Regions from separate parts of the Caproiciproducens lactatisolvens genome, predicted to be linked through region 2. Evidence: predicted binding sites of a transcription regulator. Region 2 holds the regulator's gene; the other holds the start of a gene.
The links. The regulator LexA, encoded in region 2, represses DNA repair genes until DNA is damaged. The targets are predictions, from matches to a motif close to CNAACANNTGTTNG.
Positions count from the first base shown of each region.

Region 1: dinB (DNA polymerase IV) is a predicted target of LexA. The motif match lies at 9,597-9,610, and genes of this name have one in related genera.

Region 1 covers NZ_CP195750.1:1,387,105-1,399,378, reverse strand. The annotation lists gene ACRQV7_RS06855 (glycosyltransferase) at 1-92, opposite strand, end outside; gene ACRQV7_RS06850 (glycosyltransferase) at 89-1,309, opposite strand; gene ACRQV7_RS06845 (O-antigen polysaccharide polymerase Wzy family protein) at 1,306-2,835, opposite strand; gene ACRQV7_RS06840 (Rqc2 family fibronectin-binding protein) at 2,896-4,656, opposite strand; gene ACRQV7_RS06835 (Nif3-like dinuclear metal center hexameric protein) at 4,681-5,451, opposite strand; gene ACRQV7_RS06830 (class I SAM-dependent methyltransferase) at 5,453-6,151, opposite strand; gene ACRQV7_RS06825 (DUF1858 domain-containing protein) at 6,339-6,542, opposite strand; gene ACRQV7_RS06820 (zinc-ribbon domain containing protein) at 6,696-6,971, opposite strand; gene ACRQV7_RS06815 (sigma-70 family RNA polymerase sigma factor) at 7,081-7,680, opposite strand; gene dinB (DNA polymerase IV) at 8,163-9,380, opposite strand; gene ACRQV7_RS06805 (helix-turn-helix domain-containing protein) at 9,800-10,168, shown strand; gene ACRQV7_RS06800 (IS3 family transposase) at 10,165-11,007, shown strand; gene ACRQV7_RS06795 (YifB family Mg chelatase-like AAA ATPase) at 11,061-12,274, shown strand, end outside.
Region 2 covers NZ_CP195750.1:449,611-461,884, reverse strand. The annotation lists gene ACRQV7_RS02250 (peptidoglycan DD-metalloendopeptidase family protein) at 1-349, opposite strand, end outside; gene ACRQV7_RS02245 (IS3 family transposase) at 513-1,364, opposite strand; gene ACRQV7_RS02240 (imidazolonepropionase) at 1,361-1,663, opposite strand; gene lexA (transcriptional repressor LexA) at 1,982-2,563, shown strand; gene tnpA (IS200/IS605 family transposase) at 2,676-3,134, opposite strand; gene ACRQV7_RS02225 (cyclase family protein) at 3,309-3,908, opposite strand; gene ACRQV7_RS02220 (5'-methylthioadenosine/adenosylhomocysteine nucleosidase) at 3,925-4,614, opposite strand; gene ACRQV7_RS02215 (HAD family hydrolase) at 4,685-5,302, opposite strand; tRNA gene ACRQV7_RS02210 (tRNA-Asn) at 5,648-5,723, opposite strand; rRNA gene rrf (5S ribosomal RNA) at 5,731-5,847, opposite strand; tRNA gene ACRQV7_RS02200 (tRNA-Glu) at 6,069-6,143, opposite strand; tRNA gene ACRQV7_RS02195 (tRNA-Lys) at 6,205-6,280, opposite strand; rRNA gene ACRQV7_RS02190 (23S ribosomal RNA) at 6,413-9,244, opposite strand; tRNA gene ACRQV7_RS02185 (tRNA-Ile) at 9,594-9,670, opposite strand; tRNA gene ACRQV7_RS02180 (tRNA-Ala) at 9,895-9,970, opposite strand; rRNA gene ACRQV7_RS02175 (16S ribosomal RNA) at 10,227-11,788, opposite strand; gene folP (dihydropteroate synthase) at 12,169-12,274, opposite strand, start outside.

The DNA of each region.
Region 1 (12,274 bases), 940 kb from region 2:
TTCTCAAACGCGCCGACCTGGCCCTCGATTTTATTTTTCACACCCAGATACAGCGGAGCATCCTCCTGAAAAGTAAGATACATCAGTTTCATTGACTGATCTCCTTGTAAAAGTTCCGGTAGTTTTTCTGCGCATTGAATTTTTCGGCCCATATTCTGCGCGCATTCCGGCACAGACGGTCATAATCCTCATCCGGCAGCTCTTTCAGTTTCTTCAGTCGGGACAGCAGCTCTTCCGGCGAAAAATCCGACGGAAGCAAATAGCCGTTTTCCCCGTCGTACACCGCTTCCCGGGTACCGCCGACATCCGTGGCGATCACGGGAACGCCGAAGGAGCAGATTTCCATAATGGAAACCGGGATCCCTTCGCTGGCGCTTACATTGACAAAGGCGGAAAGGTCATGGGAACGGTAATAATTCATGATGGCGGCGTTGTCCATCTGCCCCTTCCATTCCGTACGGACACAGTCCGGCAGCTTCGACGCCATCCCCTCGACTTCCCCGCGCAGCGGCCCGGAACCGATATGCGTCCACAAAATGGGGAAATCCGCTTTTTCCAGCGCCTGCACGATCAGATGCAGACGCTTGACCGGGGCTATGAAAGAACAGGATACGATATGCAGACCGTTTTCTCTGGTACCGTGTTTTTCGCCGTGGTCGGCCGTCCCCAGAAAAGCGGGCGCTATTTTTTCCGCGTACCGGGGATACCGTTTTTGAAGGTACTCCGCGCCGGAAGCGGAACAGGGCAGCACTCGGTCGATCCGGTCCAGCAAAAACTCCCTCATCGGAAGGTAATTCATTTTCGCAAACTCACTGTAAAGGTCAAAGCGGTGGGCACGGGAAATCTGTTTCACCCTTTTTCCCCGCCGTTTCAACTCCTGCGCAAGCAGCGCCCCCGCAGCCGCGGCGTCAAACAGCCAGTAGCTGTAAATGGTGACTTCATCGGCAGAGGCAAGCTCCGGGATCTGTGCCAGCGCCGTATCAATCTCGTAGGCGCGCTTCATAAAGAAAAGCACTTCATGCGCCCTTTGCAAGGTAAATGTCCCGGACTTCATCATACTGAGCAGCTCGTCCCGTACAAAAGGCCTGAGCATCAGCCCGGCGTAGGCCGACTTACCGCCCGGAACCGTTTTGAGCGGAACACAGGAGATAAAATCAGGCAGCTTCTTTGTAACGGCGGAATTCGGTTTCAGGTTGCAGGGACAAATCAGTACCCGGTCGTATCCGCTGATATAATTGACCTCATTGAGCAAAAACTCTTCCCCGTTGTCGTATGGAAACGAGGTGGTAAGCAGCAAAAGCAGCTTCATGGCTGTTCCTCCCATGTCAACCATCCGCCCCGGGCATGGGAAAGCGAGCGTGCGTGCGTTCCTTTCGCAATCAGCAGCGCCGCAAGGTAGATCCCCACAAAGAAGCAGATATAGGTGATGTTAAAAACCTCGGTAACCCACAGAAACGCAAAGTTGCGCGGAATATATACAAAGTTTTTCAGGGCGAGCAGCCCGAAGGCAATGGTCACCCAGGAACGGGTCAGCAAGGAAGAGAAAAAGCGGAAGATGACGCCGATCATCGCGCTGACCAGGACGACCCCTAAAATGCCGTAGGCGACATAGGCCTCGGCCACATAGGAGGTGCCGAAACCGCCCCCGCTCAGGTAACGGTCCGGATCGACCATAAAGGTCAGGGCATGTCCGAAATTATGGGTGGTGCGGACAAATTCCGTGTTCTGCACCTCGATGATCGGGGTCAGGCCGAACAGGGTTTTCGTAACAATATTATTATGGACGAACAGTTCAAACGGATAGAATAAATACCAGTAGGCTGTGGAAGGATTGAACAGATCGATATGGTTGACCGTCTGGACAACGACGCGAAAGCTTGCCCCCTGGGAATCGATAAAGCTGACGAGCATTTCTCCCAGTCCCCTGTCCGTGTCCAGGCCCGCGCGGATCAGCGCCAGAAGCTGAAGCAGGTACATGGCGGCAATTCCGAACACGCCCCCGTAGGCAACCGTTCTTTTTTTCAGAACCCTTTTCTCTTTTTCCAGCATAGAGTCCCGCAGGACAAAATAGGCGATCAGCATCAGCGCTTCCGTTACAATCGTATTTCTCCGTCCCGTCAGAAGGGACGCGAGCATGTAGGCCCCGTAGACGGCAAGCGGCAGCTTCATCTGATTTTTGCCGGGCAGAGTGGCAAGAAAAACCGCAAACGCCGGGACAAAAAACATGGAAAGGCGGCTGACGGCGGAAGGAATACTGGCCGTATTGGTGTAAGAGCTGAGATACCCATCTCTCAGAACCGCCAGACCCGAAGTGAACAGGATATAGAAAAACGGAACGGAACTGATATACAGTACAACCGCGCTGATCTGACGGATAATGGGATTCAGGTCGTTCCGGGTGACGGCGTGGATTCCTTTTGTCTGTATCGCAGATTCCCTGCGGTAAAAAAACGGTCCCATGGCACGGTAAACCGCGTAAACACAAAAAAGCGACAGCGCGACAATCTGGAGGGACTGAAACAGCTTCGGAAAATCATCCGCCTCCAAAAGCATCAGCAGCTTATGGTGATAACCAAACCAGGAAGTATACACACGCCCCAAAAGGAGGATATTGTAGGCCCCCACAAAGATCAATAACGCAAAATCACGCCTGATATTGACAATCAGGCTGCTGATAATTGCAACATTCATCATGATGAATGCAAAAAACAGGACGTCGACCGCCGCTTCCGCCCTGCCGAAAACGGTCATCAGATTGGCGGCGAACATCAACAATATCGTAATTCCAAAAAGGATGGTATCTCTCAGAAAATCGGATGTTTTTATTTTTAGCATCGGCACACTTCCCAAATAGATTATTGGTTATTATAACATGAATCTCATGTTTTTACCAATTTAATTTGCTTTGCGGCTGTCTGTAAATGCAGCATCCGGGGTAACGTAAACGGTTTTATAGTTTACATAAATAACCATGCCGGGTTTTGCGCCCTGAGGCTTGCTGACATTGCGCACCTCCGTATAATCCACGGGAACCTTGGATGAGTCCTTTCCCCTGCTGTGGAAAGCCGCCAGCATGGCCGCTTCGTAAATCGCGGTTTCCGTCACAGCGCGCCCCTGCGTCGAAAGGATGGTGTGGGAGCCGGGAATGTTTTTCGTATGGAGCCAGAGGTCGTTGTTATTGGCCTGCTTCATCGTCAGGTGGTCGTTCTGACGGTTATTGCGCCCCACCAGAATGGGAAAGCCGTCCGAGGAAACAAATTCGATGGGTCCCATGGCCGCAGGCTGCTTCTGGCGGCCTTTCGGCGCGCGGATATAGCCCTGTTCGATCAGCTCGGCGCGGATTTCGGAAAGGTCGCGCTCCGTCGCCGCCCGGCTGAGCTCCTCAAACACGGTGTCGATATAGCTGAGTTCCTGCTGAGCCTGCTGAAGCTGAGCGGTCAGCATCTCCTCGGCGGTACGCGCTTTGCGGTATTCCTTATAATATTTCTGCGCGTTCTGGGAAGCGGAAAGTGCGGGATTCAGCTTGACCTTGACCAGAGGCATCGACTCCTCATAAAAATTCTGCAGTTCAACCATCGCCGAGCCTTTCGGGATATTGTACAGATTGGCGTTGATCAGGTCGCCGCAGATCCTCAGGTCGTCTCGCTCCGCGCAGTGCGCAAGCTCCGCCCGCTGCAGGTTCATCTTCCGGCTGAGACGGTCGGAGGTGGTGGTCAGAACGCGCAGCAAATCCTGCGAACGCACCCGCATACGGTCAATCCGGTCGCGCTCGTCGTAAAACGCGTCCAGAAGGGTGGAAAAATCGCAGTACGGTTTCACAACCGCGGTCAGACCGTACTGCTCAATATTCATAAAAGAGAAGTCCATCGGCTTCTGGACGGGGCTTACCACCATGTGCGGCGTTCCGCCCACATTTTTGACCGTATCCGCCATTCTGCCCAAAAAGAAAGCAAGCCGTTCCCACTGCTGGGCAGACATCGATTTCGTGCTGATATCGCTCCCATGGCCGGTCAGATGTTCTAGCTCGCGGCAGACGATCGGGGAAACCCCCTGCAGCGTATTTAAAATAGCTTTTGAAAGCTCCATGTCCGAGGGGACCCGCTGAATTCTTTCGATTATGTCAGGAACAGAGTCCGTTAAAAGGCACAGCTTGTCCTGCGGCGGCGGCAGCTGATACGTCAGCCCCGGCAGCACCAGGCGCTCGGAAGACATTTCCGCGTCCACCCGTTTGAGGGCGTCGATGATTTTTCCCGCTTCATCGACGAAAATAATATTGCTGTAGCGCCCCATGATCTCCATGACCAGCGTCAGGCGGATTTCGTCGCCCAGTTCGCTGACCGCGTCGAAATCCAGGCAGAGCATCCGCTCCAGCCCGGGCTGACGCACTGCGGCAAGGCGCGCCCCGGCCAGCCTTTTGCGCAGCAGCATGCAGAGCATCGGCGGGACCTTCGGATTTTCCGGGACAGAGCGCGTAAAATGGATCCTGGCGCTGTTGGCCCTTGCGGACATCAGCAGCTTCAGGGTTTCCCTGTACGTGCGCAGGGAAAGAACCATTTCCTCTCTGTTCGGCTGGTAGATCTTATCCACCCTTGCGCCGATTGCGCTTTCCTCTATTTCTTTTTTGATATGATGTAAAAATGCTCCGTCAAGAGCCATTGATATTCCTCCCGTGTATGTGCATTACAGATATTTCGCGGGGCTGTGCATCCGCTTTGACTCAAAGAAGGCTACGTCGGGGAATTTTGTTTTCAGCTTTACCGCAAGCGGTAAAATCACGGGATTTTCCGTATGGAAATGCCCGGCGTCGACCAGAGTCACTCCCATGTTTTCGGCATCCAGCAAAATATTGTGCTTGCTTTCCCCGGTTACGAACGCCTGACAGCCGGCCTGTGCCGCGTCATAGACCAAATCCGCACCGCCGCCGCTGCAAAGGCCCACGTGCGTGATCGTACGTTTTCCGTCCGTAAAGCGCAGCCCGTCGCAGCCCAGCACTTCCTTGACAAACCGCGCGAAGGCTTCCGGCGTATATTCGCAGCCGGTTTCCCCCTCCAGTGCCTCGGGCAGGCCGGAATCCTCGTATTTCCTGAGCGTCCGCACATTCCTGAGCCTCAGCCGCTCCGCCAGGCAGGTGTTCACCCCGCCAGCCGCCATATCGAGGTTGGTGTGGGCGCAGATTGCCGCGATGCCGTATTGGGCCAGCAGATAAGGCGCGGAATCCGCGGAAAGGCTTTTCAGCGGATGAAAAATGACCGGATGGTGGCTGACAATCAGTTCCGCCCCGAGTTCATGGGCCTCCTGAACGACTGCGGGCGTAATGTCCAGCGACAAAACCGCCGAAGACACCCCGGCTTCCCTGTTTCCGACCAGCAAACCCGGATTGTCAAAGCTCATTGCCGACCGAAACGGCGCAAAGCTGTCAATGTAATCGTAAATCTCACCAACGGAAATCATATTACCGCTCCTTTTGCATTTTTATTTTGATTTGTTCCGCCGTACGGATCAGCGCGGCGGCTTCTTCCTGCCGGCCGGAAACGGACAGTCCCCCGGCCTTTTTTTCAAGCTGGGCGATCACCTTACGCATGTACGCGCGGCTGTCCTCCGTCGCGGCGTCCAGCTTCCCGATATAGGGGTACAGGCTGTCCGTGCCGGTTTTTTCGGGAGCATACTGTACCTGCATGGCCGAATAAGCATGGCCGTCTTCCACAGCCGCCTGTTCCTGCAGAACCGCAAAGCCCTGCTGCGCAAGAAATTCACGCAGCTGGGGGATCGACGTCATCGGCTGCAAAATCAGCCTTTTTTCTCCGTCCCGCAGCCAGGGCGCGTTTTTAATAATCCGGATCATCATTTCGCCGCCCATTCCGGCGATGACGATATCGTCCGCCTCCACGGAAAAAATCGCTTCCAGCCCGTCGGACAGACGTGTGGAAACAAGCTCCTCCACACGGTAGCGGCGGATATTCTGCTGTGCGGACTGAAGCGGCCCCGGGCGGATATCCGCCGCAATGGCGCGGGAAACAAGCCCCTGCTTCGCAAGCCAGATCGGCAGGTACGCGTGGTCGGTGCCGATGTCCGCCAGGGCCGTACCCGGCCGGACCATGGAGGCGCAGAGCTGAAGCCTGCCGCCCAAAGTGAATAAAGGATGAAGTCCCATCCGGCACACCCCTTTATAAAGTGATATTCGCCGGCTTCCCTACGGACAGAAATGCCCGCACAGCTTCCTATCGGCATCAGAGGAAACCGGGACAGGGGAACGGCAGCCCAAAAAAGCACGCACCGTCCCCCATACTTAAGAACCGCCCGGCAACTTGATTGCCGGGCGGCCGTGTTCAGAAATTCTTTTATTTAGACGCGATGTGATCGTTCAGCTTTTTCAGCATTGCGTCCGGATCCACGCCGTGAACCAGGCAGGCCTGCTCAAGGGTTTCTCCGCGGGAAGCGGGGCAGCCCAGACAATGCATGCCCATTTCCAGGAAATAAGGCGCCGTGGTTTCGTCAATATCAAGAATATCACCAATAATGGTATCTTTCGTTATAGCAGCCATTGTTTAGAATCCTCCAGCTTTTCAATAGATTTCATGTATATTATAATACCCGTGTCCAAGCTTTGCAATACATTTCTGATTTGGCGAAAATAAAATACCCCGGAAATCAATCCGGGGTACCTGGTCACGAATAAGAAATATCAGGCTATATGCTTATTCTTCCCTCATCTTTGCAAAGCACTCGCTGCAATATACAGGACGGTCTTCACGCGGCTTAAAGGGGACCTTTGCTTCCTTGCCGCAGCTTGCGCAGATAGCGGTATACATTTCACGCTCTGGCTTGGCAGCATTTTTACGAGCATCGCGGCAGGCTTTGCATCTTTGCGGCTCATTTACGAACCCTTTGGAAGCATAAAATTCCTGCTCACCGGCGGTGAATACAAATTCAGCGCCACATTCCTTGCAGATGAGAGTCTTGTCTTCGTACATTTAATTTACCTCGCTTTGGATAAAGATATTTGCCCATAGACGGATTTGCACCGCCGCCTTTGATTACCAACGCTCTACTTAAGCTACCCGGGCATATGAAATGAATATACTAAACTAAGAGCAACTGTTTTAATTTCAGCCGAACCCGCTGCAGAGCATTATCGACTGCCTTTGAGGAAACACCGAGTTTCACCGAAATATCGTGGTAACTGCAGCCGCCCAAATAAAGCGTAAGCACCTGCTGTTCCAGCTTTGAAAGCAACTGTTTCATCCGCAGCTGCATGGCCGCGTAGCTTTCGCTGTCCATCAGCACCGCTTCAGGATCCGAGGCGCAATCTGTCATATCCATGTGCGAACCGTCGTCGCTGAGAGAAACAAAATTATTCAGCGGAAGATTTTTGCGGCTGGCCGCCGTGCGGTAAGCCATAATAATCCGGTTATTGATGCAAACGCCGGCATATGTTTTAAAACCGGCCTTCCCGGCTGAGTCATAAGTACGCGCCGCATTTAAAAGGCCCAAAAGTCCTTCCTGGCACAGATCGTCGGCTTCCAGCATCGCACAGCGAAACGGCGCCGCCTTGACTCTGATCAGCGACATATAACGCGCGGTAAGTTCCACAAAAGCATCCGAATTTCCGCTGTTCACAAGGCAGGCAAGCTGACTGTCGGTATAATCTGCCATTTTATTAAAATGGTTGTTATCAACCAAGCCCAACACCTCATGGCTCACATTAAACTTGAATTCTGCATCTATCATACCTCATTGTGTCTATTAAGTCAACAAATATTTTGCTTTTGAAGCTAAATATTTGTTTTATTTAGTTAAATTTTATAAAAATACCAATTTTGTCGGACAATGTCTGATTTGACCTCCGCAATATTTTTCATTTACACAGATCAAGCCCTGTTTGTAAAGCAAAAATCCTGATCGGCTAAAATCACGCCCGACCGCATCAAAAGCACCCGGCATACGGCAGCTGCGCCTGCAAACACGTTTGGCCCGGAGGTTCCCTCAGAGGGCCTCAAAGCGAAGTGTGCAGAAAACCGTATTGAATAGGCCATAGCCGTGGGTGACATAGGCGGGTAAGACGCTTTGCATCCGAAAATCCATCGATTTTTTATTTACAAACAAGGCCTGATAAAGGAACATTTTCATTATATCATAAGGATCGTAAAACATCCAGAAAAATCTTAATCAGCGCTTTTCTCCGCTCCCGTGGGAAGCGGAAGCTTTTCCATCAGCACGGCGCGCCTGACGGAGGCTTTTCCGTATTTGTTTCTGACATGCTCCATACGGCTTTCCAGCTGTTCCATTTTTTCATCGCACAGGACACTGTGAAAAAGGGATGTCTGCTGCATTTCCGACTCCGGCAAAAGGCCGAATCCGCTGATGCCCAGCGCCCGCACAGGGCAAGACCATCCGTAGCCTTTCTGAAACAGCTCTTTCGCCGCCCGCGCCAGATCCATCGTCAGCCGGGTGGGAACCTCCAGCTGCATCTGATGCTGCGAAACACGCAGGCGGTTATCCTTGATGGAAAGCTGAAGGCCCGAAGCGATCACCCCGGCGTCCCTCATGCGGAAAGAGACTTTTTCGGCAAGATACAGCAGCACCGGCCAGACCTCATCCAGGTCGAAGAGATCATGAACGCAGGTGATGCTGTTGCCAATGCTTTTCGGCGCGGAGGAAACCTCGCTTGAGCATACCCCGGAATCATCCAGCCCGTTCGCGTTTTTCCACATGTCGTATCCCATTTTCCCGAAGGAAGAAACGATGTATTTGGAATCGGTGCGCGCCAGGTCGCCGATCGTTTTGATTCCCAGCGAATTCAGGCGCCGGGCGGTCACCCTGCCCACTCCCAGAAGGGAATCCGTCGGAAGGGGCCACACCTTTTCCCTGAAATTTTCCCGGGTAATCACGGTAGTGGCGTCCGGTTTTTTCATATCGCTGCCGAGCTTCGCAAAGATTTTGTTGAAGCTGACCCCGATGGAAACGCCCAGGCCCAGCTCCGATTTTGTACGGTCCCGTATCTGATCCGCTATCTCCGGCCCGTTTCCGAACAAGCGGGTGCTTCCGGTCACATCCAGCCAGCATTCGTCGATGCTGAAAGCCTCCACCTGATTCGTATAGCTGAGATAAATCTGTTTTACCAGACCGGAGAAATACAGATACCGGTCAAAATGAGGCGGAACGACCAGCAGGTCCGGACATTTTTGCTTCGCCTGCCAGACGGGCTCCGCCGTTTTCACGCCGAAGCCTTTGGCCCGCTCGTTTTTAGCCAGCACAATCCCGTGACGGTCCTCCACGCTGCCGCAGACCGCGACGGATTTTCCAAAGAGTTCGGGATGGTCCCTGCATTCCACGGAAGCGAAAAAATTATTCAGATCACAGTGTAAGATAACCCGCTCCACGATACATTCCTCCGCATACCGTTTTTCAGTATCCCCCGCCCTATCTTAATGGGTACTGGGGAATCTGCTTATTTTTCATTGTAGAATCAATAGAATACAGAGTATCGAAAAACCTGTCATGCACCGAGAAATCATGTCAAGACGGTAAGCGCGGCCAGCGCAGAAAGCAAAATCGTCCCGCAAGTTTGCGGTTGCATGACTTCTTCGATTGGTAATAGAACAAATGTTTGATATTATTATATACCGAGGAGCGGATTCTGTAAAGCGTCCATTTTATTCCAAGTCAGGAATTGCCAACAGAATTCGACAGGAGTATAATCATTTTAGAAAAATAAAGGGAGGAATGGGGATGGTATGAACTGCACCCCAAAAGTTAGACAGTATGATATACTGAAACTAACGGAAGGGGTGCAGTTTTTATGCCCAAAGGAATACCACTCAAGAAGTATACTGGTAAATTTAAGCAGCTGGTAGTAGAAACAGTCCGAAAGGACGGATTAAGCTATCGTGAAGCAATGCGCATATTTGAAATTGGCGGAGCAGAACGAATCAAGAAATGGGAACGAATTTATCTTGAAGAGGGACCGGCAGGGTTGTATGTCGAGCGTCGAGGCCGAGCCAGTGCCGCCAGCGGAACCCAGAAAGGCCGACCACCAAAACTGGACAAGCAGATGGAAGAAGATCTGATCGCAGAGAATCAGCGACTGCGTGCAGAGGTGGCGTACCTAAAAAACTTGCAAGCCTTGGTTTTGGAAGACGAGCGAAAAGCGCGCAAAAAACGCTGGTGATTCGAGGACTGAGGCAAAGTTATTCATTGGAAATTCTGTTGGAAGTGGCTCAGCTTGCGCGCTCGACTTACTACTACCATGAGAAACGGCTGGCAAAGGCAGATAAATACGGCAACGCCAAAGAGGGCATTGCCGCAATTTACCACGAGAACAAAGGGCGCTATGGCTACCGGCGTATTACCGCAGAGCTGCGCCGCCGCGGTTTCCCACTAAACCACAAGACGGTGCAGCGGCTGATGAAGCAGCTTGGCCTTGTCTGCCGTGTACGGATGAAGAAGTACCACTCTTACAAGGGCGCGGTTGGCAAGGTTGCGTCAAATCTGCTGGAACGAAACTTCGAGGCGGAAAAGCCAAACCAGAAGTGGGTGACCGATGTCACAGAATTTAGTCTGTTTGGGCAGAAGCTCTATTTGTCACCAATTCTTGACCTGTGTAGCCGTGATGTTGTAGGTTACTCAATCTCGGACAAACCAGCGCTCTCCATGGTGACAGAAATGCTGGACAAGGCTTTTGCAAGAATTCCAGACGGGACAAACCTGATCCTGCATTCCGACCAGGGCTGGCAATACCAGCACAAGCAATACCAACGTATGCTCAAAAAGAAAGGCGTCCGGCAGAGTATGAGCCGAAAAGGCAACTGCCTGGACAATGCCGTGATTGAGAACTTTTTCGGTCTGCTCAAGAGCGAACTGCTATATTTACAGACTTTTGAGTCCATGGAGCATTTTAAAACTGAACTCGTCGATTATATTGACTATTATAACTACCGCCGCTCCAAGGCAAAGCTAAGGGGCCTGCCGCCTGCTCTTCACAGACAACAAGCCCTCTCGGCTGCCTAATTAAAATATTTGTCTAACTTTTTGGGGTCAATTCAGTATCACGTTCCTACAGCATGGGGCTGTATGGTCTGGACTCCTTTACCGTGGCTGTTGAAGCCGACATCAGCGTCGGTCTGCCCGGTTTTGACGTGGTCGGACTGCCGGACGCGGCAGTGAGAGAATCCCGGGACAGAGTGCGCTCCGCGATGAAAAACTGCGGGTTTCAATTTCCCGTACATAAAATAACGGTGAATCTTGGTCCGGCCGACAAGCGCAAGGAGGGACCGATTTACGACCTGCCCCTCTTTGTCGCGCTGATGAAAGCAAGCGGCCAGCTTGACGCCGGGGTGGAGGACAGCGTGTTTATCGGAGAGCTGTCGCTTACGGGAGAGGTACGCCCCGTAAAAGGCGTGCTTCCCATGGCGATCAAGGCAAAGGAGGCGGGCTTTCAAAAGCTCTACGTACCGGAAGCGAATTCCGCCGAAGGCGTGGTCGTGGAGGGGATTTCCGTTTACCCCGTCAGGGACCTGCCGACGCTGATGAGGCATTTCGCCGGAGGGGAAGAAATTCTCCCCGCCTCGGAAGTACCGGCATCGCGGCAAAATCATCCTCCTTTACCGGACTTTTCGGAGGTGCGGGGGCAGAACGAGGCGAAGCGCGCGCTGGAAATTGCCGCGGCGGGCGGGCATAACGTTCTCCTGATCGGCCCTCCCGGCTCCGGAAAAAGCATGCTCGCGAAACGGATTCCATCCATTCTTCCCGACATGACGTTTGCAGAAACCATTGAAACCACCAAAATTCACTCCATTGCGGGCACCCTTCCGGACGGAGTTTCCCTGATCACCTCCCGCCCGTTCCGTTCGCCCCACCACACGGTATCGCCCGCGGGCCTGTCCGGCGGCGGAAACGTTCCGCACCCCGGAGAAATTTCCCTGGCGCACAACGGGGTGCTGTTTCTGGACGAGCTGCCCGAATTTTCCCGCGGAGCAATGGAAGTCCTGCGACAGCCGATCGAGGACGGCAAAGTGACGATTTCCCGCGTCAACGGTACCATCTCCTATCCCAGCGCCGTGATGCTGGTGGCGGCGATGAACCCGTGCCCCTGCGGTTACTTCGGGCACCCGACCAAGCCGTGCACCTGTTCCTCCGGCGCGGTCTCCCGCTATCTTTCCAGGGTTTCCGGTCCGCTGCTGGACAGGCTGGACCTGCACATAGAGGTCCCGCCGGTAGAGTTCGACGAAATCAGTTCCCGGGAAAAGGCCGAAAGCTCCGCGGTTATTAAAGAACG
Region 2 (12,274 bases):
TCAGAACGCTGGCCACGGTCTGCTTGGCCGGTACGGCAGACGACGGCGGAGCAGACGGCGCTTGGGACGGAGCCTCAGACGGCTCTTCCTTTGCCGGCTCCGACTCTGCGGGCGCCGCTGCAGAAGAAGTTTCGCCTCCCGTATAGACCTTGATTCCGCTTACCGTTTCATTCGTATGCTGTACCTGTGCGCTGCTTGTCGTCCCTTCCTCGGGAGAAGCATAGTTGACCACGCTGTCATAAGTGGTCCAGGCCGCAACACCAACCGCAATCAGACACACGCCAAGCGCAATATAAAATCCCCTGGAGTTCTTTTGTGATTTGTTATTTAACAAATGTAAATTACTCATTCGTGCCACCTCCGAATATATTTTGGCCATAAATGAAACGTTATATTCGGCGGATGACATTTTTATCATAAAAATAAAAAAAGAAAAAAGACCTAATCCATTTTGGACTGATCCCCAACAAACAGACAAAGGAATAAAAGGCCTGTCGCAGAATAGATAGGATTTAGGCGGCCTTGCTCCGAATTTCGGACGGAGTGAGGCCGTTTTTCAGATTGATTCGCTCATAATTGTAAAACTGAACATATTCAGCCACTGCTTGTTCCACTTCGGTACGGCAGGAAAAATTCATACGATATAGGCATTCCGTCTTGAGTGTACCAAAGAAATTTTCCATAGCGGCGTTGTCATAAGGGCACCCGGGGCTGGACATGGACGGCTGAAAATGATATTCTTGACTTAGGTCAAAGTATGCTTGCGAGGTGTATTGAGACCCTTGGTCGCTGTGGAGGGCAAGTCCACCAGCGACCTTCTCTTTTTGTACGGCATCCCGGATGGTATCCGTCACCAGTGAGGCGGTCATGTCATTGCCGATACGATAGGCCAAAACCATTTTGCCGCACAGGTCTACTACCGCGCACAGATACAGCATTCCTTTTACAGTAGGGAGGTAGGTAATGTCCGTAACCCAGAAACGATTGGGCAAGGGCTGCTCAAAGGATCTCTGCAACAGGTTCGGATATTTATGTACTGCCTGTTTGTAATGGACATAGGGTCGACGCCGACGTATTTGTGAAAGCAGATCATCCTTTCGCATGACGCGCAGAATGGCTTTCAAATTGACTTTTTTTCCGGTCTGCCGCAGAATCCAGCGGCGCACCCGACGGCAACCGTAGGTCTGTTTACAGCGCTGCTGACAGTCCGCAATCAAGTCCGTCAGCCATTGGTCCTTTGCTTCTTTTTTCTGTCGATTCCGCCATGCATAGTAGCCGCTGCGGGAAACCCCGAAGGAACGGCACATGGCCTCAATGCTGTATTTACCACGAAATCGTTCAATGACGCGATATTTCAGTTTCACTTCCTTCCAGCTTCGGACAGAAAATTTTGCAGCAGTTCTACTTTCATCCGCAGCTCAATCAATTCGTTGTTCCGTTGCGTTTCTTTGTCAGCCGGTTTTTGTCTCGGCCGTCCCTTTGGACGAGGAACATAGCCATTGGCAATCAAGCGGGCTTTGTGATTCTGGCGCGTGACCAGCTTTTTAATTTGTTTTTTGCTTAGACCATAACTTTCCGCTATTTCTCGGTTGGTTTCGCCTGCTGCCTTTCTCCGGAACACTTCTTCGCTTAGAATTTCAACTTTTGTATATTTCCTGGACATGAAATGACCTCCTGTCGTAGTTTCCATTCTACAACAGGAGGTCTCTTTTTTCACTGTCCGTTCTTCGGGGGATAGTCCAATTTCGACCAGGTCCTTTTTCATTAGCTTGAGGGGTATATTGAGGAGGGTAGAACATGTATCAAGTAATGGTGCGGCTCCATATCCTTGATTACGTCTTTATTATATCGCATAGCGGGATTCAGTTGTTACATAGCTATGAATATCTTATGAATTTTTAATATTCCAAACATTTGTTTGATTTTTTTCAAAAATATGTTATAATATCTGCAGAAGCCAAATACACGGGAGGGCTGCGGAATGTTAACCAAAAGCCAGCAAAAAGTATACGACTATTTAAAAAGCCGGGCCGAAAACGGGCTTCCGCCCACTGTGCGCGAAATCTGCAGCGCAACCGGGCTGAAGTCAACCTCCAGCGTACACGCTCACCTGAAAACGTTGGAACGCGCCGGGTATATCAGCCGTGACGCGGGCCTGAACCGCGCGATCCACCTTGCGGGGGAACAGAGCACCATACAGGTCCCCATCGTGGGAAAGGTCGCCGCCGGCCAGCCGATTCTTGCCGTCGAGGAGGTGGAGGGCTACGTCCCCTTCTCACCCGCCCGTTACAGCGGTGAAGAATATTTTGCGCTGAATGTCCGAGGGGAAAGCATGAAGGACGCCGGGATTCTGAACGGCGATATCGTCGTCGCTCTGAAAACGCCGACCGCGCTCGACGGGGAAATCGTGGTTGCCCTGATCGAAGACGAGGCGACGGTAAAGCGTCTGTTCCGCGAAAAGGACAGGATCCGCCTTCAGCCGGAAAATCCGGATTATCAGCCGATCTACACGAAAGACGTTTTGATCCTCGGGAAAGTCGTCGCGGTGTTCCGGTATTATTAAACAGAAATAAAAATCCACCGGCGTAGCCGGTGGTATTTCATATGCGGGTATAACCCGCTATTACTGGCGGCCATTGCAATGGCTGGTACGGTCTGACATTTGCAAAGGATTGTTACTTGCTACCCTTAAAAGGGTCTTGATATTCTCTGAACGTTAATTGATCTTCTAATTTATCCTCTTCCAATTGATGTTGAATGTATTCGGTTATCCTCTTTGCATTCTTTCCAACTGTATCCACATAATATCCTCGGCACCAAAAGCTTCTGTTTCCATGCTTGTATTTTAAATTTGCATGTCTTTCGTGAATGATGAGGCTGCTTTTCCCTTTTAAAAATCCCATAAAACTCGCTACACTCATCTTCGGTGGTATCTCTACTAATATGTGTACATGGTCAGGACATACCTCTCCTTCTAAAAGAGCGACTCCCTTCCAACCGCATAATTCTCTCAGTATTTTTCCTATTTCTGCTCGCTTGCCTCCGTAAAATATTTTTCTACGGTACTTTGGTGCAAATACAATATGATATTTGCAGTTCCATTTGGTATGTGCTAAACTTTTATTGTCATTCATCTCTGAATGTCCTCCTTTTGATGTCTCTTGCAGTTGCCAGACCGCAAGCTTATTTTACATCAAAAGGAGTTTTTTTGTCTGTTTCAACGCTAAAGCTTTTTCCGCTCCACCGACATAGTCGGTGGTTGTTCTACAAAATAACGGGAGGGAATCGAAATCGGTTCCCTCCCTGTTTCATGGTGCCTCGATGTCCTGCCCATCCTCTCTGATCAGGACGGCCCTTACCGGGGAAGCCTCCGCTCCGCCCAGGCGGAGCGGCAGGGCGATCAGCCGGTAGCCGCCGGGTTCCGCCATGGAGAGGTCCAGCCCCTCCAGAATCAGTACGCCTGCTCCCAGCAGCTCTTTGTGCGCGGGAAAGGAGCCGTCGTCTTCCGTTTCAATACTGAGCGCATCCGTTCCCACCAGGGTAACGCCCGCGGCCGTCAGCGCGAAGGCGCCGCTTTGGGACAGGGATGCCTGCCCCTTGAACAAAATCATTTTCTGAGCATACGGCACGATGTTGTCAATATCGGAGCCGGTAATAATACCGTTTGCCTCCACGACGGTGCAGGGACCTGTCAGCCGCGCCAAATCGAGCTGGTCGACCGTTTCGCCGTCTTCAATGAAATGGCGCGGTGCGTCAACGTGGGTGGCGCTGTGGCATCCCGTGTAAAAACCTGAAAGATTGCAGACGTCCCCCAGCTCCATCCGGCGCACGGAGTCCCGGTAAGGCTCCGGGTCCCCCGGATAAACCGGTGCGGAAAAAAGCTCACGTGACACGTCGATGATCTTCATGTCTTACACCTCTTTTTCAGATGGAGGGTAATATTTTTGTGATAAGCTCCGCGGTCTTATGCGCGGAGGAAATAGCAAAAGCGGCGAAATCGATATTGGCCGCCTCATTGGCATTATCCGAGATGGCGCGGATGACCACGAAATCCACATGGTTTATGTAGCATACCTGCGCGATGCTCCCGCCTTCCATTTCGCACGCCGAAGCCTGAAAATCCCGGGCGATTTCCTTCAGCTTTTCCCCGCTGCTGATGAACTGGTCACCCGTGGCGATCACCCCGACATGCACGCCCTGGCCATAAATCTGCTTCGCGGTGGAAACCACCAGATCAACCAACCTTGTGCTGGCGGGAATGGTGACGATATTCAGTCCACTGATCAGGCCCTTTTCATCCCCAATAGCGGTGGTATCCATGTCGTGCTGCACCAGCCCGCTTGATACGACGATATCGCCGATATGAATATTTTCGCCGATACCGCCCGCAACGCCGACATTGATGACCGCACTGGGATGATAATTCAAAATCATAGTCTGCGTGCAGACCGCCGCCGCGACTTTTCCAACGCCGCATTTCGCGACAACACAGTCGATGTTCTCTATTCTCCCGGTATAGTAAACCACCGAACTGACTGTCTGCGTACTTTTATCCGTCATGACCGCGATTAAATTTTCCACTTCTACCGACATTGCCCCGATAATTCCAATCATACCCGTACCTCAACGCTTTCCTTAAACTTTAAGCCATACTGCATAGGGAATCTGTTCCCCTCATTTTTTCTTATAAAGATAATACATCTTCCGGCTTCTCCAAGGCATATTCCGGAGAAATGCCCTCCGGAGCACGGCAGCCCCACAAAGCCAAAGCGAAGTCCACACCCGCCCCGTGCGCGCATCTGCAGTCGTAAGCGGAGTCCCCGATATACAGCACGTTTTCCTTACCCGCACCGGACAGCTCCATATATCTAAGCATCGGCGCCGGATCGGGCTTGTGTCCGGGTGAATCCTCCGCGCAGAGAATATGTTCAAAATAATGATCCAGCCCGAAAGGGGGGACCACCGCCGCATACTCTTCCCTCGTCCGGGAGGTAATAACGCCCATTTGGATTCCATTCCTTTTCAGCTGTGAAAGCGTAGAGGGGATTTCCTTAAATGGTTTTATGGAATAGGAAAATTCCTTTTCATATTCTCCCCAGATGCGGAAAGCGTCTTCGAGCGGCTCAACCTTCATCCTGGCCAACGCGTCATGCCCGGGGATTCCAAGGGAAAACCGAAGTTCTTCCAGCGGATACATTTTTCCCTGTATGGTAAAAAGCATCTTCTGAAAGGATAAAAGAACCGCATCCTCACTGTCAAGCAGCGTTCCGTCAACATCAAAAACGATATGAGTGTATTTCATCAACCGTAATACCTTTCTAAGAATCATTTGATAGGTTCTAATCGCTTCCATGATTGTCATCGCAACAGAAATGTTCTCTCTGTTCTTTTTATCCTCATTATAGGGAAGCAGACCAGGTCTGTCAAGTTTTGCGAAGGCAACTTCCCTCTTGTTTGCATTGTTATCAGTTATATAACAAAAAATCACCCATCTCAGGTGATTCCTTCGTCTCTCCGGATTAGCCCCGTCTCTTGATCCAAGGCCCAAACAAATCTAAGGGGGGGTGTTTCCTTAACGCCCTGAATCTCCTTCAGGATATGCGGATAAAACATAAAGACCACCAATCATTCGACTGGTGATCTTCTCTGGCTCCCCAAGTTGGACTCGAACCAACGACCCTGCGGTTAACAGCCGCATGCTCTACCGGCTGAGCTATTGAGGATTATTTGTGTTGGCACCTTCCTATTGTCCCGGGCCGTTACCAGCCAAGTATCTTCGGCACCAGTGAGCTTAACTTCCGTGTTCGGGATGGGAACGGGTGGACCCTCACCGTCATCAGCACCAACTAACTTAAATTAAATTGTAATTCTCCGACTCGACGGAAACAAAAATCTTACCATAGCAAATGAAATTTGGTGACCCGTGGGAGGACTTTGCAGTCGGCATGCGCCTACGGCGATGACCTCAGACAGCCACTTGAAATCTCTGCCCTTGCTTTCCTGTGGAAGACCGGAGTTCGATTCTCCGGCTCAGCGGAAAGAAAAACCAATTGCGCTTGAACAGAAAATGGTGACCCGTGGGAGAATCGAACTCCCGTTATCGGCGTGAGAGGCCGGTGTCTTAACCGCTTGACCAACGGGCCATATCTTTCATACAGTCAGATGCAGAGGCCAGAGGCTCCAGCCCCCGTTCCGACTTCTTAATGGTGCACCATCAGGGACTCGAACCCGGGACACCCTGATTAAGAGTCAGGTGCTCTACCAACTGAGCTAATGGTGCATATGGCAGGTTGAGCCTGCACGCTCCGGATTTTCATCCGCTGCTCTTTGCTTTTCACAGGTACTTTTGTACACTGAAAACTGAATAAAGGGAGGGAAGCAGAGTGAGAAATAGAGGGTTGCCAAGAAAAATATGGTCAAGCCCTCGGCCTATTAGTACTGCCAAGCTGAATACGTTACCGTACTTACACACGCAGCCTATCAACCTTGTAGTCTTCAAGGGGCCTTACTAGCTTACGCTATGGGATATCTAATCTTGGAGCCGGCTTCACGCTTAGATGCTTTCAGCGTTTATCCGATCCGCACATAGTTGCCCAGCTGTGCCATTGGCATGACAACTGGTGCGCCAGCGGTGCGTCCATCCCGGTCCTCTCGTACTAAGGACAGCTCTCCTCAAATATCCTGCGCCCACGACAGATAGGGACCGAACTGTCTCACGACGTTCTGAACCCAGCTCGCGTACCACTTTAATCGGCGAACAGCCGAACCCTTGGGACCGAATACAGCCCCAGGATGTGATGAGCCGACATCGAGGTGCCAAACCTCCCCGTCGATGTGGACTCTTGGGGGAGATCAGCCTGTTATCCCCAGGGTAGCTTTTATCCGTTGAGCGACGGCAATTCCACTCTCATACCGCCGGATCACTAACTCCAACTTTCGTTACTGCTCGGGCCGTCACCCTCGCAGTTAGGCCAGCTTACGCGTTTACACTCAAAGGCACGGTTTCCGTCCGTGCTGAGCTGACCTTTGAGCGCCTCCGTTACTCTTTTGGAGGCGACCGCCCCAGTCAAACTGCCCGTCTAACAATGTCCCCCGGCCGGATTCACGGCCGCAGGTTAGAATTTCAGCAACTTAAGAGTGGTATCCCAACAGCGACTCCGCAAAGGCTGGCGCCCTTGCTTCACAGTCTCCCACCTATCCTGTACATAAATTACCGAAACCCAATATTAAACTGCAGTAAAGCTCCATGGGGTCTTTCCGTCTTGTCGCGGGTAACCGGCATCTTCACCGGTACTACAATTTCGCCGGGCGGGTAATTGAGACAGTGCCCAGATCGTTACACCATTCGTGCGGGTCGGAACTTACCCGACAAGGAATTTCGCTACCTTAGGACCGTTATAGTTACGGCCGCCGTTTACTGGGGCTTCAATTCAATGCTTGCACATCTCCTCTTAACCTTCCAGCACCGGGCAGGTGTCAGCCCCTATACTTCATCTTGCGATTTGGCAGAGACCTGTGTTTTTGCTAAACAGTCGCCTGGGCCTATTCTCTGCGGCCACATTGCTGTGGCACCCCTTTTCCCTAAGTTACGGGGTCAATTTGCCGAGTTCCTTAACTACCCTTCTCCCGTTGGCCTTGGAATTCTCTTCCTATCTACCTGTGTCGGTTTGCGGTACGGGCGCCTCAGATATCCATAAGACTTTTCTCGCCCTGCTCTATGCATACTTCCCTACTCTAATTTCGGTCCCTTACGCCCGGGTCAACCATCGCCCGGGTTATGCCCTTTGCAGGTGTCCTCTTACTTAAATCTTTTGGCGGCTACGGAATTTCCACCGTATGTGCATCGGCTACGCCTCTCGGCCTCACCTTAGCTCCCGGCTTACTTGGAGCGGACGAACCTTCCTCCAAAAACCTTAGACTTTCGGCCAATATGATTCTCACACATTTCTCGCTACTCATTCCGGCATTCTCACTTGAATAAAGTCCACCAGCGCTTCCGCTCTGACTTCACCCCTTATTCAACGCTCTCCTACCATTCCTTGCGGAATCCCAAGCTTCGGTATATGATTTAGCCCCGTTAAATTTTCGGCGCAGGGTCACTCGACCAGTGAGCTATTACGCACTCTTTTAATGAGTGGCTGCTTCTAAGCCAACATCCTGGTTGTCTGTGCAACCCCACATCCTTTTCCACTTAACCATATTTGGGGACCTTAGCTGTGGGTCTGGGCTGTTTCCCTTTTGACAACGAAACTTATCTCACGCTGTCTGACTCCCGTACATCAATTATCCGGCATTCTGAGTTTGATAGGTTTCAGTAGCCTTTCGGCCCCTAGACCATTCAGTGCTTTACCTCCGGTAATCTAATACGAGGCTAGCCCTAAAGCTATTTCGGAGAGAACCAGCTATCTCCGGGTTCGATTGGAATTTCTCCGCTACCCACACCTCATCCGCTACTATTTCAACAGGAGTCGGTTCGGTCCTCCATGGGGTTTTACCCCCACTTCAACCTGGACATGGGTAGGTCACCCGGTTTCGGGTCGAATACAACTGACTTCATACGCCCATTTCAGACTCGGTTTCCCTGCGGCTCCGTCCCTTAAGGACTTAACCTTGCCAGTTACATTCACTCGCCGGACCATTCTACAAAAGGTACCCGATCACCCTTTGACGGGCTCTCGGTGCTTGTAAGCACAAGGTTTCAGGTTCTCTTTCACTCCCCTTCCGGGGTCCTTTTCACCTTTCCTTCACAGTACTCTTCACTATCGGTCACTGGGTAGTATTTAGGCTTGGAGGGTGGTCCCCCCATATTCCCACCGGGTTTCACGTGTCCGGCGGTACTCTGGATACAGCTAAGCGCTTTCCTTTTTCGCATACGTGACTCTCACACTGTTTCGTTGGCCTTCCCATGCCATTCTGCTAAATTCCAGCGTCCATGTTGCTGTCCGAACCCCGGGAGTATTGCTACTCCCGGTTTGGCCTCTTCCGCGTTCGCTCGCCACTACTAGCGGAATCTCATTTGATGTCTTTTCCTCGCCCTACTTAGATGTTTCAGTTCAGGCGGTTCCCCTCATACACCTATGAATTCAGTGTATGATAACTGGACATGACTCCAGTTGGATTGCTCCATTCGGATATCTATGGATCAATGCCCACTTACGGCTCCCCATAGCTTTTCGCAGTTAGTCGCGTCCTTCTTCGGCTCCCAGTGCCAAGGCATTCCCCTTGCGCTCTTTGTAGCTTGACCATGTGTTTTTTCTTGGTTCTTCTTTAAAAATTTGAAATTGTAGATTTTAAATCTAAAAATAACAAGTTATTTTTCGCTTAATATCTGCTTCTTCTTTATTCAGTTTTCAATGTACACGGCCGCAGGCCGTTTCGTCGCGGGACAGCACTCAGATCAAAAGACCCGTTCTGCCGCGGATTCCACCTTCTGCCGGCCTTTGCCACACGATACCCTTTCCTCCACCGAAGTGAATTCAAACTACCGTATGTATTTGTCTTTGGGATTTCGGGAGCGTCTTCCGACTGTCCCGCCGCACCGCGATTCTTTCCTGCCGTTGTTACACGGCGGGCCTTGCCTCGGGTGCTACCCGTGGTGGGCTTAAGTGGACTCGAACCACCGACCTCACGCTTATCAGGCGTGCGCTCTAACCGGCTGAGCTATAAGCCCATATTTCTGGCCAGAGGCTATCCGGTTATTCTTGTGCCCATATAGCCGCACACGCAGTGTGTTTCGTCACGCTTCAGCTTTCGGCAATCTCTCGCCTTCCGCACGCGTTCCTTAACACGCTTCCGTGATTTTTTGGCAAATCCTGATCCGCAGTTCTTTCCGCGTGCGCTCATTTGACGTTTCCATCAAATCTTACCCGCGAATTGTCTGCGGCGACTCGCCGCTGGTGGAGATTAACGGGATCGAACCGTTGACCTCCTGCTTGCAAAGCAGGCGCTCTCCCAGCTGAGCTAAACCCCCATATACAGGTAGCTTCACTCAGGTGTTCTACCCTTGTTTCCACTTTTTTCTGAAAGCTTTGCGCTTCGCTCCTCACCCCGGAAGCCGGTTGTTACCGTCCCGCGGCGCCAAGACACTTTCCCCGGACTGCTGTCCGCGGGCCGTGCCTCTGAGCTCAGCTCAGGGCCTTCAAAATTAAACAACGATTCGAATTTCGTCTTCCGTAACTGACCTTGGATGTCTGACCAGCTTGTTTCAGCTGCTCATGTCTCCATAGAAAGGAGGTGATCCAGCCGCACCTTCCGATACGGCTACCTTGTTACGACTTCACCCCAGTCGCCAATCCTACCTTCGGCAGCGCCCCCCTTGCGGTTGGGCTACTGACTTCGGGTATTACCGGCTCCCATGGTGTGACGGGCGGTGTGTACAAGGCCCGGGAACGTATTCACCGCGGCATGATGATCCGCGATTACTAGCAATTCCAACTTCACGCAGGCGGGTTGCAGCCTGCGATCCGAACTGAGACTGTTTTTCAGGTTTTGCTCCACCTCGCGGTCTTGCTTCCCTTTGTTAACAGCCATTGTAGTACGTGTGTAGCCCAGGTCATAAAGGGCATGATGATTTGACGTCGTCCCCACCTTCCTCCGTTTTGTCAACGGCAGTCTGATTAGAGTGCTCTTGCGTAGCAACTAATCACAGGGGTTGCGCTCGTTGCGGGACTTAACCCAACATCTCACGACACGAGCTGACGACAACCATGCACCACCTGTCTCAACTTTCCCCGAAGGGCACCTGATGCATCTCTGCTTCGTTAGTTGGATGTCAAGACCTGGTAAGGTTCTTCGCGTTGCTTCGAATTAAACCACATACTCCACTGCTTGTGCGGGCCCCCGTCAATTCCTTTGAGTTTCAACCTTGCGGCCGTACTCCCCAGGTGGATTACTTATTGTGTTAACTCCGGCACGGAAGGGGTCAGACCCCCCACACCTAGTAATCATCGTTTACGGCATGGACTACCAGGGTATCTAATCCTGTTTGCTACCCATGCTTTCGTGCCTCAGCGTCAGTTAAAGCCCAGTAAGCCGCCTTCGCCACTGGTGTTCCTCCCGATCTCTACGCATTTCACCGCTACACCGGGAATTCCGCCTACCTCTACTTCACTCAAGCTCCACAGTTTCAAACGCAGTCTATGGGTTAAGCCCATATATTTCACGCCTGACTTGCAGAGCCGCCTACGCACCCTTTACACCCAGTAAATCCGGACAACGCTTGCTCCCTACGTATTACCGCGGCTGCTGGCACGTAGTTAGCCGGAGCTTCCTCCTTGGCTACCGTCATTTGTTTCGTCACCAAGGACAGAGGTTTACAATCCGAAAACCGTCTTCCCTCACGCGGCGTTGCTGCATCAGAGTTTCCTCCATTGTGCAATATCCCCCACTGCTGCCTCCCGTAGGAGTCTGGGCCGTGTCTCAGTCCCAATGTGGCCGTTCAACCTCTCAGTCCGGCTACCGATCGTCGCCTTGGTGGGCCTTTACCTCACCAACAAGCTAATCGGACGCGAGTCCATCTTCCAGCGGATTGCTCCTTTGATATTCGGACCATGCAGCCCAAATATGTCATGCGGTATTAGCGTCCGTTTCCAGACGTTATCCCCCTCTGAAAGGCAGGTTACTCACGCGTTACTCACCCGTCCGCCACTAAATTAAGCTCAACACCCACCACTCGGTAAGGTGTTCCCACCAAACAAAGTGTTCGGTGTTAAACTTAATTCCGTTCGACTTGCATGTGTTAGGCACGCCGCCAGCGTTCGTCCTGAGCCAGGATCAAACTCTCTAAAATATTGTATATAATCGCCATTAAGGCGTTTATATCTTCTATCCAGAGTTTTTGAAGAGCTCTAAATACGATACACTAAGCGTGTATTCTCGTTGTCTTTTAAAGTGACAACCAACTTCGTCCGAAAGTACTTCCATACTCTCAAGTTCATTACGGGTTCCTTAATTCTCTCGTTGTTTAATTTTCAAGGTCCTGGTCGAAAACTCCGCTTCCGCTCTGTGTTTCTGCCGCTTCGGCTTTGCTTTCGCGCTTCGCGTCTTTCGTAAGGCGCTTGACTATAATACCAAATACATCCCCGTAAGTCAACCCTTTTTCCGAAGTTTTTTTAACTTTTTTTAAAAAGGCTTGTCCCCGGCCCATTTTGCCTTATAATCCGACGCCTTTCAGCCGCGGGCCCGCCGAATCGCAAACGCGATTTTCGCGGCCTGCACCGCCTGTGCGACATCGTGGGCGCGAACCATATCCGCGCCGTCCGCCACGGCGATGCTG